2 regions of the Micrococcus endophyticus genome follow, and region 1 is predicted to be linked to the other one. Evidence: predicted binding sites of a transcription regulator. Region 1 holds the regulator's gene; the other holds the start of a gene.
The links. Region 1 encodes HspR, which represses chaperone genes until heat shock. Its sites were predicted from a motif close to AAGTTGAGTCNNNNNGACTCAACTT; they were not measured.
Positions count from the first base shown of each region.

Region 1 (8,146 bases):
CGCCCACGAGCACGACCACAACCGGGACAAGGACCCCGCGCTCATGCGCCGGGAGCCGGTCTCCTTCGTGCGCCGCGGCGCCCGCCTGAACTCCGGCCGCCAGGCCGTGTGGGACCGTCAGGCGCAGCGGGTGCTCGTGGACGTGCCGCGCGAGCGGGGCGCCACGTCCGTGGCCCGGGACGCGCGCCTGGACTGGGACGCGGCCTTCGGCCGGCGGGCGCCCCTGCTGGTGGACATCGGCTCGGGCCTGGGCGAGTCCACCGCCCAGGCGGCCGCGGACCGGCCGGACTGGAACGTGCTCGCCGTGGAGGTGTACGTGCCGGGCCTGGCCGCGCTGATGACCCGCGTGGAGCAGGGCGGCCTGGAGAACGTGCGCGCCGTGGAGGCCAACGCGCCGGAGCTGATGGACCACCTGCTCGCGCCGGGCTCGGTGTCCGAGGTGTGGGTGTTCTTCCCGGACCCGTGGCACAAGAAGCGCCACCACAAGCGCCGTCTCGTCTCCCCCGCCTTCGCGGACCGCGTGGCCCGCGTGCTGGCCCCCGGGGGCGTGCTTCGCCTGGCCACGGACTGGTCCGGCTACGCGGTCCGGATGCGCGAGGTCATGGAGGCCCACCCCGAGTTCAAGAACCTGCACCCCGGCCGGGCCGCCGGCGAGGAGTCCCCCCTGACGCGGGTGCGCCGGGAGGGCCGCGAGGCCGAGGTCGGGGCGCAGCCGCTGCCGGCCGGCTGGGAGAGCGCCGCCGAGGACGAGCGGCCCCTGCGCGCGGGCCTGGGCGAGGCGCTCGAGGCCGCCGTCGCCGAAGACCCCGTGGACCACGAGGGCGGCTGGGCGCCCCGGTTCGAGGGTCGGCCCGTCACCAGCTTCGAGGCCAAGTCCCGCCGCGCCGGCCGCCTCGTGTTTGACCTGTCGTACGCCCGGCGCTGAGGCACGCCCCGCCGCGACGCTCCGCCACGACTCTCCACCGCCATCGATCGAAGGACCTCCCATGGACCCCGCACACTATCCCCACGACACCCATCCGGGTCTGGTCCCCGGCATCGCGGTGGACGAGAACCGCCATCGCTTCGGGCTGGACCCTGTGGTCTTCGGCATCACCGCCGTGCTCGTCGTCGCGTTCGTCGCGTGGGGCCTGCTCGCCCCCGCGAGCGTGGGCGCCGCCTCCTCCGCCGCGTTCGGCTGGGCGATGACCAACGCGGGCTGGCTGCTCAACGCCGCCGTCGGGCTCGCCGTGATCGCGATGCTGTACATCGGCTTCTCCCGCTTCGGCCGGATCCGGCTGGGCCGCGACGACGAACGCCCCGAGTTCTCCCGCTTCGCCTGGGTGTCCATGATGTTCGGCGCCGGCATCGGCGTGGGCATCTTCTTCTACGGTCCTTCTGAGCCGCTGGCCCACTACCTGTCCCCGCCGCCGCACACCGCGGCGGCCGAGACCCCGCAGGCCCTGCACATGGCCATGGCGCAGTCCCACTTCCACTGGGGCGTGAGCGCGTGGGCCATGTACGCGCTGGTGGGCGGGGCGATCGCCTACAGCTCCTACCGGCGCGGGCGCGTCACGCTCATCTCCTCCGTGTTCCGCAGCCTGTTCGGCGCGCGGCAGGCCGAGGGCACCGCCGGCCGGATCGTGGACATGTTCGCGATCGTGGCCACCCTGTTCGGCACCGCCGCCACGCTCGGGCTGGCCGCCGTCCAGATCGGCCAGGGCGTGCAGATCGTGGCCGGGCTGGACGGGGTCTCCAACACGCTGCTGATCGTCATCATCGCGGTGCTCACGGTGGCGTTCGTGGTGTCCGCCGTCTCCGGGGTGTCCCGCGGCATCCGTTACCTGTCCACCACGAACATCGTGCTCACCCTGGGCATGGTGCTGTTCGTGTTCATCGCCGGCCCCACCCTGTTCCTGCTCAACCTCATCCCTTCGGGCGTGGTGGAGTACGCGGACCGCTTCCTGGAGATGTCCGGCCGATCGCTGTCCTGGGGCGCGGCCACGGTGGAGTTCCAGTCCTGGTGGACCGCCTTCTACTGGGCCTGGTGGATCGCGTGGACCCCGTTCGTGGGCGTCTTCCTGGCCCGCATCTCCCGCGGCCGCACCCTGCGCGAGTTCGTGGCCGTCGTGCTGGCCGTGCCCACCTCCATCCTGGTCTTCGCCTTCACCGTGCTGGGCGGCGCCTCCATCTGGATGCGCCGCCAGGGCGAGGCCGCCTTCGACGGCGCCGCGAGCCCCGAGGCGCAGCTGTTCGCCCTCTTCGACCGCCTGCCGCTCGCCGAGATCACGCCGTTCGTGGTGATGGCGATCCTCGCGATCTTCTTCGTCACCTCCGCGGACTCGGCCTCCGTGGTGATGGGCACGCTCTCCTCGCGCGGTGACCCCGCGCCACGGCGGACGGTGACCGCGTTCTGGGGCCTGATGATGATGGGCATCGCCGTGGTGATGCTCCTGGCCGGCGGCGAGGACACCCTCGCGGCGCTGCAGAACCTCACCATCCTCATCGCGCTGCCGTTCTCGATCGTGTTGATCCTGATGATCGTCGCGTTCCTCAAGGACCTGTCCACGGACCCCTCCGCCATCCGCGGGGACTACGCGGACACGGCCCTGTCCAACGCGGCCCGCCGCGGCATCGAGGAGTACGGCGACGACTTCGAGATCGCCGTCCGCCGCGCCCCCTCCGGCCGCGGAGCCGGCGCGGACTTCGACTCCACCGCCGAGGAGGTCACCGACTGGTACCGGCGCACGGACGAGGACGGCAACCCCGTCGACTACGACTACGAGACCGGCACGTGGGCGGACGGCTGGACGCCCGACGACGACGGGGCGCCGGCGGAGGACGCCCCGGACGTCGACGTCCCCACGGCTCCGACGTCCGACGGCACCCCGCCGTCTCCGTCGCCTGACGCCTCCACGGCGGCCCGGACCGTGGAGCGGCCGTAGGCCATGGGTACGCCCACGCAGCGGGCTCGTCACGACGGGGAGTCCGGACTGGCGCTCGCCGCCGTCGTCGCCGCGACCCGCGATCACCGCATGACGTTCCCGATCGAGGCGCGGGTGCGCCGCGTGACCCCGAACCTGTCAGTGCCCGAGCTGTACGAGGTCCGGGCCCGCGGCCGCGACGGCCGCTTCGAGGCGACATCAGCGGCGTGCGATCTGTCCTACAACCCCCGTACGGGACGCGAGCGCCTGGTGGTCCCTCCGTCCACCGGGCAGCCGGGCTTCACCCGGGAACGGGACTGGCCGTGGTTCTCCCCGACCCACAGCGTGTTGGCCATGGTGACGCGGACGCAGCTGGAGGACGACCTCTACACCCTCGAGGCCGCGCGCGTGGTCATAGACGCGAGCGTCACCGGGCCCGTCGTCGGCCCTGCCCTGCCCGGATGGCCGCGGGCGTTCGCCCCCTAGGAGGCCTCCGGCGGCAGCGGCAGGCCGGCCGTGACGCGGGCCGTGGCCGCGAGGGTCACCGTACCGGGGTCGCGGTAGCCGCGCGGGGCGTCCGCCCCGGCCGCGGGCGACCAGCGGGCGGTGCGGTGGCCGTGCACGGCCGCGCCCTCGAGCCCCGGCCGCGGGGTCACCGGCAGCAGGACGGCGTCCGTCCAGTCCCGGCGTCGGCCCAGGGCACGGCCCACGCGGGCCAGCACGTCGCCCGGGGCCTGGGCGCGGAACACGCGGCCCGAGGGCAGGCCGAGCCGGCCCGCCCGGGCCGCGAGCGCGGCGGGCAGGCCCACGGCCCCCGAGACCACAAGCGCCTCGACCGGGCGCTCGGCCGGCCGGGCGGCGTAGCGGGCGGTGTCCTGGGCACCTGCCTCGGCGACGGCGTCCTCGGGTTCCTCGACGTCGTCCGGCTGCAGCCCCGCTTCGACCAGCAGGCGCAGCGCGTGCCCGGCCACGAGGGAGCCGTAGGAGTGCGCCTCGATCGCCCCGTGCAGCGCGGTGCCACGGGCGCGCAGGGGCGGGCGGCCGTCGTCGTCGGGGTCCCCGGCGCCGGCCCGGGCGAAGTCCCACCAGGCGGCGACGTCGTCGGCGAGGCGCTCGCCGCCTCGACGGCCGGGCCCGTCCAGGAGGACCCGCCACGGGGTGGGGGCTGCGTAGCCGAGCCAGGCCAGCACCGCGGGGCGGGGGGCGCCGGCGGCCCGCTGGGCGGCGGCCAGCTGGGCGGCCTCGCGGGCCGTGCCCCACATGGCGGTGTGTGGGCGGATGCCCATGCCGGAGACGAGCCAGGTCAGGTGCGTGGCCTCGGCCGGATCCCCGGCGGCCACCACGGCCCACGGGCCGTCCGGTCCCTCCAGCGCGTAGCCCAGCAGGTGCCGGGCCGGCAGCCCGGGGTCCATGCCGGCGGGCTTGAGCGCGTGGACGATCCCGTCCAGGGCGCTGCGCGCGCGGGCCCCGAGCTCCTGGCGCCGGGCCATGTCCGCCCGGAGCCGGGCGACCGCGCGGGCGCGCCCGGCGGCACCGAACGCGGCCGGGCTCAGTCCTGCGGCGGGTTCCACACGAGCACCCGGCGGGGGCGGGCCGTGCCGGTGGGCAGCGCGCGCACGACGGCGGAGCGCGGCGCGGGGTGCGCCCGTCCGGCGTCCTCCCCGGCGGCCTCGCGGCGGGCGTCCTGGCGGGCCTCGGCGCGATTCGGATAGCGGGCCGAGACGTCGCCGCCGGAGCCCACGGTGAAGACGCGGGCCAGGCGGGAGGCGTGGTGGAGGCGGTCCACCTGGGCCGCCAGCTCGACCACGGTGTCCTGCAGCTGCTCGACCTCGCGCTGCAGCGCGATCACGCGGCGGATGCCCTCCAGCGAGATGCCTTCGCGGCTCAGGGCCTGCACGGTCTGCAGCCGCTCGACGTCGGCCAGGGAGTAGCGGCGGTGCCGTCCGCCCTGGCGCGCGGGGACCACGAGGCCGAGCCGGTCGTACTGGCGCAGGGTCTGCGGGTGCATGCCCGCCATCTCGGCGGCCACGGAGACCACGAAGACGGGGGCGTTCCGGTCAAGACCCCGCTCGCGGCCCCGGTCCGCCCGGGCGGCGCCGTCGCGGGCGCTCACCAGGCGGCCTTCCGGGCCAGCTCCCGCCGCGGATCGTCGCCGGCCAGGGCGGACTGCAGGGCCTCGACGGCGGCGCGGGCGTCGTCGTTGAGCTCGGTGGGCACGGTGACGTGCAGCTCCACGAGCAGATCACCCGTCGTCGTCCCGCGCTCGACACCGCGGCCCTTCAGGCGCAGCACGCGGCCGGACTGGGAGCCCGCCGGCACCTTCATCTTCACGGGGCGCTCCAGCGTGGGCACCTCGATCGTGGCCCCGAGGGCGGCCTCGGGGAAGGTGACGGGCACGGTGATGCGCAGGTCGTCCCCGTCCCGGTGGAAGAACTCGTGCTCGCGCACGTGCACGGTGACCAGCAGGTCGCCGCGGCCGGCCGCACCGGGCGCGCCCTTGCCGCGGGCACGGACCTTCTGGCCGTCGCGGATGCCCTTCGGGATCTTCACCTCGATCGTCTCGCCGTCCGCAGCGCGCAGGGACACCGTGGTGCCCTGGATCGAGCCGCGGAAGGAGATCGTGGTGGTGGCGGTGCGGTCCGCGCCCTTCGTGGGGCGCGGCCGCGCGTAGCCGGCATCGCCGAAGCCGCCGGGGCCGAAGCCGCCGGTCTGGCCGGCGGCGCCGCCGAACATCCCGCCGAACAGGTCCGACAGGTCGGGCCCGGACTGCGTGGTGCGGGGGCCGCCCCCGCCTCCGAACATGCCGCCGAAGACGTCCTCGAAGCCGCCGCCGCCGGCACCGCCCGGGGCGGAGAACCGGGCGCCGCCGCCCATCGCGCGGATCGCGTCGTACTCCTGGCGCTCCTGGGGGTCGCTCAGGACGGCGTACGCCTCCGAGATCTCCTTGAACTTCTTCTCGGCCGCCTCGTCCCCGGGGTTCTGGTCCGGGTGGTGGGTGCGAGCGAGTTTGCGGTAGGCCTTCTTGACGTCCGCTTCGGAGGCGTCCTTGGACACCCCGAGGGTCGCGTAGAAGTCCTTGTCCATCCAGTCCTGCGAGGCCATGGTGCCTCCTCTCGGGTCAGTCGGTCAGGGGATCGGCCGGCGCCGGGCGGGCGCCGGCCGAGCGGGTCACTCGTCTCCGGCGGAGACCATCACCTGGGCGGCGCGCAGCACGCGGCCGTCCCGGACGTAGCCGTTGCGGAAGACCTGGACCACGTGGTCCGCGGGGACCTCCGCGTGAGGCTGGCGCATGACGGCCTCGTGCACGGACGGGTCGAACTCGACGCCGGCCAGGGCCTCCTGGTCGTGCCGCTCGAGGCCGAGGCCGGCCAGGGCGGTGTCCAGCTTGGTCGCGATGGCGGCGAAGGGGCCGTCCGTGAGATCGCCGGCGGCGCGGGCGGCGTCGAGGTCGTCGAGCACCGGCAGCAGCGCGGTGACGGCCTTGAGCACGCCGAGGTCCTGGGCGAGGGCGCGGTCGCGGTCCACGCGGCGCTTGTAGTTCACGTACTCCGCCTGGAGGCGGCGCAGGTCGGTCTCGAGCTCGGCCTCGCGGTCCGACGCCGCGGGCTGCGGCGCCTCGGTCCCGGCCTGCGCGCCGGCCTCGTCGAGGATGCGCTCGGCCTGGGTGAGGGCGTCGCCGTCCTCGGCCTGCTCGGCCGCGCTCTCGGCGGAGACCCGGGGCTCACCGGTCTCGGGGTCGATGCGGCGACGGTCGTTGAACACGATGGGCTCCTCCTCGGAGCCGCGCTCGGCGTCGGAGGAGCCGTGCGGACGCTGCTGGTCGGCGCTCATGGTGTGTCCTTTCGAAGCGGGTGGGCGCGGCGGGTCCGCCGCGCGGGGGTGGTGCGGGAAGGCCGGCGGGCCGGCCCGGCAGGGGCGCTGCCGGGCCGGCCCGCCGGCGTCGTGGGCCTCCGGGCGGGGCGGGCGTGGACGCCCGCCCCGGCACCGGGGGTGTCAGGCCTTCTTCTCGTCGTCCTCGTCGACCACCTCGGCGTCGACGATGTCCTCGTCGTCGCCCTGCGGGGCGGCGGACTCGGCGCCGGCGTCGGCCGACTCCGCGCCCTGCTGGGCGTAGAGGGCCTCGCCGATCTTGACCTGGGAGGCCTGGAGCTTCTCGAACGCGGCGGCGACCTCGTCGTCGTTGTCCTGCTTCTCCAGGGCGGCCTTCAGGGCGTCGACGTCGGCCTGCACCTCGGTCTTGACGTCCTCGGGCAGCTTGTCCGCGTTGTCCTGCAGGAGCTTGTCCACGGAGTACGCGGACTGCTCCGCCTGGTTGCGGCGGTCGGCGGCCTCACGGCGCTTCTTGTCCTCGTCCGCGTGGGCCTCGGCGTCCTTGACCATGCGGTCGATGTCCTCCTTGGACAGCGAGGAGCCGCCCGTGATGGTCATCGACTGCTCGGTGCCGGTGCCCTTGTCCTTCGCGGAGACGTGCACGATGCCGTTCGCGTCGATGTCGAAGGTGACCTCGATCTGGGGCATGCCGCGCGGGGCCGGGGCGATGCCGGTCAGCTCGAAGGTGCCCAGCGCCTTGTTGTCCCGGGTGAACTCGCGCTCGCCCTGGAAGACCTGGATGGACACGGAGGGCTGGTTGTCCTCGGCCGTGGTGAACGTCTCGGAGCGCTTGGTCGGGATGGCCGTGTTGCGCTCGATGAGCTTGGCCATCACGCCGCCCTTGGTCTCGATGCCCAGCGACAGCGGGGTCACGTCGATCAGGAGCACGTCCTTGCGCTCGCCGGCGAGCACGCCGGCCTGCACCGCGGCGCCGATGGCGACGACCTCGTCCGGGTTCACGCTCTTGTTGGGCTCCTTGCCGCCGGTCAGCTCCTTCACCAGGTCGGAGACGGCGGGCATGCGGGTGGAACCCCCGACGAGGACCACGTGGTCGATGTCGGAGACCTTAACACCGGCCTCCTTGATGACGTCCTCGAACGGCTTGCGAGTGCGCTCGAGCAGGTCCTTGGTGAGGTCCTGGAACTTGGCGCGGGAGAGGTGCTCGTCCAGGTGCACCGGGCCCTCGGGGGTCACGGACAGGTACTGCAGCGAGATGCTGGTGGAGGTGGCCGAGGAGAGCTCCTTCTTGGCCTGCTCCGCGGCCTCCTTCAGACGCTGCAGGGCGATCTTGTCCTTGGACAGGTCCGCGCCCTTGGACTTGGCCTGCTGGAGCAGCCAGTCCACGATCCGCTGGTCCCAGTCATCGCCGCCGA
Region 1 is NZ_JACHMW010000001.1:2,699,153-2,707,298, reverse strand. Features, by position in the region: gene trmB (tRNA (guanosine(46)-N7)-methyltransferase TrmB) at 1-925, shown strand, start outside; gene HDA33_RS12515 (BCCT family transporter) at 987-2,924, shown strand; gene HDA33_RS12510 (hypothetical protein) at 2,928-3,389, shown strand; gene HDA33_RS12505 (alpha/beta hydrolase) at 3,386-4,393, opposite strand; gene HDA33_RS12500 (heat shock protein transcriptional repressor HspR) at 4,453-5,016, opposite strand; gene HDA33_RS12495 (DnaJ C-terminal domain-containing protein) at 5,013-6,005, opposite strand; gene HDA33_RS12490 (nucleotide exchange factor GrpE) at 6,072-6,734, opposite strand; gene dnaK (molecular chaperone DnaK) at 6,897-8,146, opposite strand, start outside.

Region 2 (8,146 bases), 2.4 Mb from region 1:
CCATATTTTCTTTGACGACTTTAAGATTTTTATTCACATCATGTTGACTCATGAGTGAGTTGACTCTGGGATAGTCGCCAATTGATAACGCCACCGTGCGAGCCACGGGAAACAACAACCCCGACACGCCGCCGATCGTTGATGTTTCCTTTGTCACTGCACCCTTGGGCGGGTAGGTAGAGATGGGAGAGTCTGAAGTGATTAGCGTAGCGTTGTCGAAGTATACAAACTTCCACTGACGGATTTGGATGAAAGGTAACTCGCGCTGCGCACTGAGGAAGGTGTTCTCCAGATGCTGGAGCCGCAAGTTATTCCGCAGGCTGTCCTGAGGGTTATTCAAACTTTGCCATACCTCATAGGCATTGAAGTCTGGGTAATTAAGACTACCGAAGGAATCCACGACTTTCTGGATGTCTTGCGGTTGTTTAATCCTACCTCTCATATTTTCAAGGATGTCTAAAAACTCTTCGTGCGCGGCACGCACACGGGGCACACGCGTTGCCTGTAATGCGAGATACCAAGAGAGTGTCTCTCTCTGGTCATGATCGAGATTTGCGTCCCCGTTCTCAATTCTCCTTATAATCGGTATAGCTGTATTTTCAACTGCCTGCAACTGATTCTCTGCTTCATCTACGCGCTTGAATAGTGCAGGGCTTTTGAGGGTGTTGTAGTCATACTTAAGCGCCACATCTGCAACACTTGCCGTAAACTCTTTGTCGGTTTTATTTAGCGGCTTAGCGTGTATTTTAATTCGATCGTCGGCGAACTCTTCGTATTTAGCAAAGCCCTTTAGATATCCTTTCGGAACATAATGGTGTCGACGGGTTATGGTGTCGTTTTTTGACATGCCTTAACTATCGTTGCCCATGAGCGGGGTATCAAGCTTCGACTGCGTCTCGATGAGCAAACACAGGGCCTCCCGCTCATCTATCGGCACCCGTGGACCCCTCCTCGCTCCCAGTGCGACAGGCGGGCACATAGCGCCCCGCGCGGCCAACAGACGCCAAGAGCCCCGCCGGAGTAGTCCGGCGGGGCTCTTCCCTCGCTCGCCGCCGCACCCGTGCCATGCCGACTGCCACACGTACCACAGCTCCTGCCACTCCTGCCGTAATACTGTGTGAACCAGACTCGTTATGGCACCCAGAACCGCAGAATCACGCGGAATCAGACATTAAATCTAAACTCCACCACGTCGCCGTCCTTCATCACGTAGTCCTTGCCCTCCATGCGCACCTTGCCGGCGGCCTTGGCGTCGGCCATGGACCCGGCAGCAATGAGGTCATCGAAACTCACGATCTCCGCCTTGATGAAGCCGCGCTGGAAGTCGGTGTGGATCACGCCGGCGGCCTCCGGCGCCGTCGCGCCGACCGGGATGGTCCAGGCGCGCGTCTCCTTGGGCCCGGCCGTCAGGTAGGTCTGCAGGCCAAGGGTGGAGAAGCCCACGCGGGCCAGCTGGTCCAGCCCGGACTCGTCCTGCCCGGCCATCTCCAGCATCTCGGCGGCCTCCTCCTCGGAGAGCTCCACGAGGTCGGACTCGAGCTTGGCGTCCAGGAACACGGCGTCGGCGGGGGCCACCAGATCGCGCAGCTCCTGCTGCTTGGCCTCATCCCCCAGCACACCCTCGTCGGAGTTGAACACGTAGATGAACGGCTTGGCGGTGAGCAGGCTCAGCTCCCGCAGCCGGTCCATGTCCAACTTGTCCTTGTCCTTCGCGGCGAAAATCGTCTCGCCCCGCTCCAGCACCGCGAGCGCAGCCTTGAGCGCCTCGAGGTCGGCGGGCTCCTTCTTCTTGCCCTTGACCTCCTTCTCGACGCGCGGGATCGCCTTCTCCACGGTCTGCATGTCCGCGATGATCAGCTCGGTGTTGATGGTCTCCATGTCCGAGGCCGGGTCCACCTTGCCGTCCACGTGGACGACGTCGCCGTCGTCGAACGCGCGCACCACCTGGGCGATCGCGTGGGCCTCGCGGATGTTCGCCAGGAACTGGTTGCCCAGGCCCTCCCCCTCGGAGGCGCCCTTGACGATGCCGGCGATGTCAACAAAGGACACCGTGGCCGGCAGGATGCGCTCGGAGCCGAAGATCTCGGCCAGCTGGGGCAGCCGCTCGTCCGGCAGGTTCACCACGCCCACGTTCGGCTCGATCGTCGCGAACGGGTAGTTCGCCGCGAGCACGGTCTGGCGCGTCAGCGCGTTGAACAGGGTCGACTTGCCCACGTTGGGCAGTCCCACGAATCCGATAGTCAAAGCCACGGTCTGTGAGTCTACCGGTGCGGCCTCGCTCCGCGGGCCCCGCTCCCCCGCCTCACCGTCCGGGCGTCGCCACCGGACCCTCGCCGGAGCGGGCGGCCTCCAGCAGTTCCTCGAGCGCGCGTCGCGTCGGCTCGACGGCGGCCGCGTCCGGCAGCCTCTGCATCGTGAGGTTCACGGGGGTGCCGGTCTTGTTCGGGGCCTGCGCGGCGGCGGCGAGCCGGCCGCCGTCGGGAAGCCGCCACCGCACCACCGGCTGGCTCGCCCCCATGTTCCTGCCGTGCGGCTCGCCGTGGACGGCGCTCACCGTCGCCTCCACCCGGGCGAGCGCCTCCAGCCGCTCCCCCGGCACCGTGCGGGTCAGGCCCACGCTGAACGTGCCGTCCGTCTGCTGGCCAGGCAGCCGCCCCTGGTGCGCCTGCTCGTAGTCCACGGTGATGCCCTGCGCCCACCACCCGTCCACGACGTGCTCCTCCACGAGGTAGGCCGCGATCCGGGAGTGGGACCACTGCTGCGCCCCGGCCTCCTGCAGCACGGCGCGCCAGCCCGCGTGGTCGCGCCCGGTGGCGGCGCGCATGGCGTCCGCGCCCATGTTCTGTTCGAGCTTCTTCACCATGGCGGCGATCCTACGGCGCACCCCGGACACGACGACGGGGCCGTCCGTGCGGACGGCCCCGTCGGGCTCAGCGCTGTGAACCGGAGGCGATCAGGCCTGCGGGGCACCGCCGTTCTGGGCGGCCTCCTGCTCGGCCGAGCGCTCCTCGACCTCGGCGGTCTCGCCGGGCACGGTCTGCCCCGCGCCGGCCCCGGCGCCCGAGTGCTTCACCGAGATCTTCCGCGGCTTGGCCTGCTCGGCCACCGGGATGGTCAGGGTGAGGACGCCGTCCTCGTAGTCCGCCTCGATGCGGTCCAGGGCCAGGCCCTCGCCGAGGGTGAGCTGGCGGGCGAAGGTGCCGGCGGAGCGCTCACGGGTGAGCCAGCGGCGGTCCTCGCCGGCCGGGCTCTCCTTGCGCTCGGCGCGCACGGTGAGGGTGCGCTCCTCCACGTCGACGTCGATCGAGGTCGGGTCCACGCCGGGCAGCTCGACCTCCGCCACGAAGCGGTCGCCCTCGCGGAACAGGTTCATGGGCATGGACGCGGTGCCGCTGGTGCGGGTCAGACCGTTCACGAGGCGCTCCATCTCACGGAAGGGGCGCTCCATCTCGCGGAAGGGATCGATGGGACGGGCCATGTCGGTTCACTCTCCTCAGTGGTCGGGTGGCGCCGCGGACCGCGACGTCTGCCCCTCACAACACACCCCGCCGGAGACCTATTCCCCCAAGTTGAGTGAACTCCGCTCAATCTTCGGATGACACCTCCACCGCCCTCATGCCCTAGTATCTGCGTATGCATGCAGATACGAAAATAAGCGGCACCCCCGAGCTCTTCCCCGACCACGTGGAGATGGCCGCCGAGGTCCTGCGCCTCCTCTCGGACGCCACCCGCATCCGCCTCGTGCTCGCCCTCCACCGCGATGAGGAGCTCCCCGTCAACGCCCTCGCCGAGGCCGTGGACCGCAAGCCGGCCGCCGTCTCCCAGCACCTGGCCAAGATGCGCATGGCCCGCATGGTCACCACCCGCCACGAGGGCACCCGCGTCCTCTACCGGCTCACCGACGAGCACGCCGTCACCCTGGTCCTCGAGGCCATCCGGCAGGCCGAACACTCCGCCGGCCCCGGCCAGCCCCTCCGCCACACCCACGCGCCCCGGGACTGAGCGCCCACGCCGCGCCCCGCCGTCGTCGTCCCCGCCGCCCTCCAGGAGAGACCCATGCTCGCCGTCCTGCGCAACCCCACCTACGCCAGGCTGTTCAGCGCGCAGATCATCGCGCTGCTGGGCACCGGCCTGCTCACCGTCGCCCTGGGCTTGCTGGCCTACGACATCGCCGGGTCCGACGCGGGCATCGTCATGGGCACCGTCATGGCCATCAAGATGGTCGCCTATGTGCTCGTCTCCCCCGTGACCACGGCACTCGTGTCCCGCCTGCCCGCCCGCCGCGTGCTGATCGGCGCGGACCTGGTGCGCGCCGGCGTCGCCGTCTCCCTGCCCTTCGTCACCGAGGCCTGGCAGACCTACATCCTGATCTTCCTGCTGCAGTCCGCCTCGGCCACCTTCACGCCCACCTTCCAGGCCGTGATCCCCTCCGTGCTGCCGGACGAGCGCGAGTACACCCGGGCCCTCTCCCTCTCCCGCCTGGCCTACGACCTCGAATCGCTCATCAGCCCCCTACTCGCCGCCGCCCTGCTGACGGTGATGGCGTACAACAACCTGTTCTTCGGCACGGTGATCGGCTTCCTCGTGTCCGCCGCGCTCGTGGCGCTGGCCCGGTTCCCCGCGATCCAGGCCCCGGAGCCGGCCCCGTTCCTGGACCGGCTCACCCGGGGCACCCGGGCCTACTGGGCGCGGCTCGAGCTGCGCGGCCTGCTCGGCGTCAACCTCGTGGTGGCGACGACGACGGCGATGGTGATCGTCAACACCGTGGTGCTCGTGCAGGCGGACCTCGGCCGCCCGCAGCAGGACGTGGCGCTGCTGCTCGCCGCGTACGGCGGCGGCTCCATGGTGGTGGCGCTCGGCCTGCCGCGTGTGCTGGACGCCGTCCCGGACCGCCGGGTGATGCTCGCCGGCGCCGCCACGTTGCCTGTGCTGCTGCTGGCCGCCGTCGGGGCCATGACCGGCTTGGACGCCGGCGCGCAGTGGGCCGGGCTGCTCGTGCTGTGGGCGCTGATGGGCGCCGCCACCGCCGCCGTGCTCACCCCGTCCGCGCGCCTGCTGCGCCGGAACAGCACCGAGCAGAGCCGCCCGTCCGTGTTCGCCGCGCAGTTCTCGCTCTCCCATGCCTGCTTCCTGCTCACCTACCCGCTGGCCGGCCTGCTGGGCGCCCGGATCGGGCTGCCCGCCGTCGGGCTGGTGCTCGTGGGCATCGGCGCGGCCGGCCTGGTGCTCACCGTGCTCGCGTGGCGGCGGGCGGAGGGGCAGCCGCCGGTCGACCGCTGAGCGGTCGGCCGCCGCCGAACGCATGCGGCCGGGCGGTGGGCCCTCCACCCCTGACATCCGTCATGCCCGGATCCTGACGCCTGCCGCATCCGGGCGGGGCCCCGGCCGCGAAGACTGGGGGCATGAGCCGCACCGATCCCGTCCCCGACCTCGCCCACCCCGACACCCCACCCGCCGACCCCGCACCCGCCCTGCACGCCGCCGGCGTGAGCCGCCGCTTCGGCGCGGTCCGCGCCGTGGACGGCGTGGACCTGAGCATCCCCGCCGGCCAGGTGGTGGCCCTGCTGGGCCCCAACGGCGCCGGCAAGACCACTCTGCTGGACATGGCCCTGGGCTTCTCCTCCCCCAGCTCCGGCTCCGTCCGTGTCCTGGGCCAGGCCCCAGGCGCCGCGGTGCGCGCGGGCCGCGTGGGCGCCGTCCTGCAGACCGGCGGCCTGCTCAAGGACCTCAGCGTGCGCGAGACGGTCGCGATGGTGGCCGGCTGCCACCGCCGCCACATCGGCGTGGACACTGCCCTGGACCGCGCCGGTCTGCGGGGCCTGGCCCGGCGCAAGGTGAAGTCCTGCTCCGGCGGTGAGCAGCAGCGCCTGCGCTTCGCCCTGGCCCTGCTCACCGACCCGGAGCTGCTCATCCTGGACGAGCCCACGGCCGGCATGGACGTCGGCGGCCGCCACGGGTTCTGGGAGGCCATGCACGCCGAGGCGGCCCGCGGCCGCACGGTGGTCTTCGCCACGCACTTCCTCCCCGAGGCCGAGGACTTCGCGGACCGGATCGTGCTGATGCAGCACGGCCGGATCCATGCCGACGGCGCCCCGGACGCCCTGGCCGCCGGAGGCGCGGTCACCCTCTCCGGCCGCTGGACCGGCCCCGGCTCCCCCGACGCCCTGGCTGCGGAGCTCGGACTGGCGCCGGACGCCGTCGAGGTCCAGCCCGCCGAGGGCGGGGACCGCGTCCGCGTGCTCGTGGCGGCCGAGGCCCCCGTCACCGGCGACGAGGCCGCCCTGCACGTCCTCTCCCGCGGTCTGCTGCGGGACGTGGCCGTCACGCGCCCCTCGCTCGACGAGATGTTCCTGTCCCTCACCCGGGGCACGGACTCCGCCGCGCCCTCGCCCGAGACCGTTCCGGAGGCCCGAGCATGAACACCCCCGGCACCCCCGCCGCCGTCCGCACCACCACGCCCGCCGGCCGCCTGCTCGGCTATGCCGGGCGCGAGTTCGTCCGCACCGTGCGCCTCGTGGAGTCCACGTTCTTCACCGTGGTCCTGCCCGTGGCGCTGTACCTGATGTTCGGAGCGCTCTCCGACTGGGGCGACCAGCCCCTCGGCCACGGCGACGTCTCCGCCTACACCATGACCGGCATGGCCGTGTACGGCGCGGTCATGGCCACCACGTCGATCGCCGGGTCGGCCGCCGTCGAACGGCAGACCGGCTGGGGACGCCAGCTCTCCCTCACCGCCCTCACCCCCGGCGCCTACCTCGCCGGCAAGTGCCTCGTGGCGCTCGCGACGGCGGCGCTGCCGGTGGTGGCCGTGTTCACGGCGGGCGCCCTCACCGGCGCCCAGCTGGACACCGCCGGCACGTGGGCGGCGACGGGCGTGCTCGCCCTGGTCTCGTCCCTGCCCTTCGCGCTGTTCGGCCTCGCCGCCGCCCTGCTGTTCCGCTCGGAGGCCGCGGTGAGCGCCGCATCGGGCATGCTGGTGGTGTTCGGGTTCCTGGGCAACCTCTTCGTCCCGCTGGAGGGCATCATGCTGGAGATCGGCCGCTTCACCCCGGTGTACGGCGCCGGCGTGCTCGCCCGCTGGCCCCAGCTCGAGGGCGACCTCGCGCAGATGGGCCCCGGGGCGGCCCCGGCCGGCGACCCGCTCTGGCTGCCGCTCGTGAACCTGGCGGCCTGGACGATCGTGTTCGCGCTGATCTGCCTGGTGGCCGCCCGGTCCAGGACGGCGCGCGCGTGAGCCCCAGCGGCACCGCGTCCGCTCCGCTCCCGGCCGCCGGAACGCCGGCGGGCCGGGCCGGTGCCACGGCCTCCGAGGGTCCCGTCGTGCTCCCGCGCCGCGAGTGGCCCTCGGCCCTGGGCTTCAGCGGGGTCTGGCTCATCACCTTCGGCTTCGCGATCGCCGTCCTCGTGCCGCGCGTCCTGGACCCGGACGCCGCCGATCGCGGCGCCGCGATCGCCGGCCTGGCCGCCGTGGCCGTCTTCGTCCCCGTGTACCTCATCGCGTTCGTGGTGCCCCGGCCCCTGCCGGGGCGCCCGGCCTGGGCGGGCACGCTGCTCTACACCGCGGTGCTCACCGGGTGCCTGACGGTCCTGTCCGGGGCACTCGGTGTCATGGCGCTGCTGTACGCCACGTTCCTCATGGCGCTGTGGGTGTTCCCCCACCCGATGCGGCTCGCCGTCCTCGGGACCGTGGGCACCGCCGCGGTCACGGCCGCGGTGGCGCTGACGCTGTACCCGACCGACGACCGCCGGACCGCCGTGCTGGCCTACCTCGCCGTGGGCGCCGCCGTGATGCTCGTGATCCGCCTCGCCGTCGGGCGCGAGGAGCAGCTGACGGACATGCGGCAGGAGCTCGCCCTCGCCGGCCAGCGCGAGCGACTGGCCCGCGACCTGCACGACATCCTGGGCCACTCCCTCACCGCCATCAACGTCAAGGCGCAGCTGGTCGAGCGGCTCATCGCCGCCGACCCGGACCGGGCGCGGGCGGAGGCCTCCGAGGTGGTGGCCCTGAGCCGCGCCGCGCTCACCGAGGCCCGCGCCGCCGTCACGGACCTGGCCGTCCCCCGGCTCGGCGCGCAGCTCTCCGAGTCCGTGGGCGCCCTGCGCGATCAGGGGATCGCCGTCGAGGCGCCGCCCCACGGCGCCGTCG
Region 2 is NZ_JACHMW010000001.1:250,862-259,007, reverse strand. Features, by position in the region: gene HDA33_RS01280 (DUF4238 domain-containing protein) at 1-847, opposite strand, end outside; gene ychF (redox-regulated ATPase YchF) at 1,165-2,250, opposite strand; gene HDA33_RS01270 (hypothetical protein) at 2,303-2,863, opposite strand; gene HDA33_RS01265 (Hsp20/alpha crystallin family protein) at 2,954-3,478, opposite strand; gene HDA33_RS01260 (ArsR/SmtB family transcription factor) at 3,634-4,002, shown strand; gene HDA33_RS01255 (MFS transporter) at 4,057-5,280, shown strand; gene HDA33_RS01250 (ABC transporter ATP-binding protein) at 5,403-6,419, shown strand; gene HDA33_RS01245 (ABC transporter permease) at 6,416-7,234, shown strand; gene HDA33_RS01240 (sensor histidine kinase) at 7,321-8,146, shown strand, end outside.
Region 2: HDA33_RS01265 (Hsp20/alpha crystallin family protein) is a predicted target of HspR. The motif match lies at 3,567-3,591, and genes of this name have one in related genera.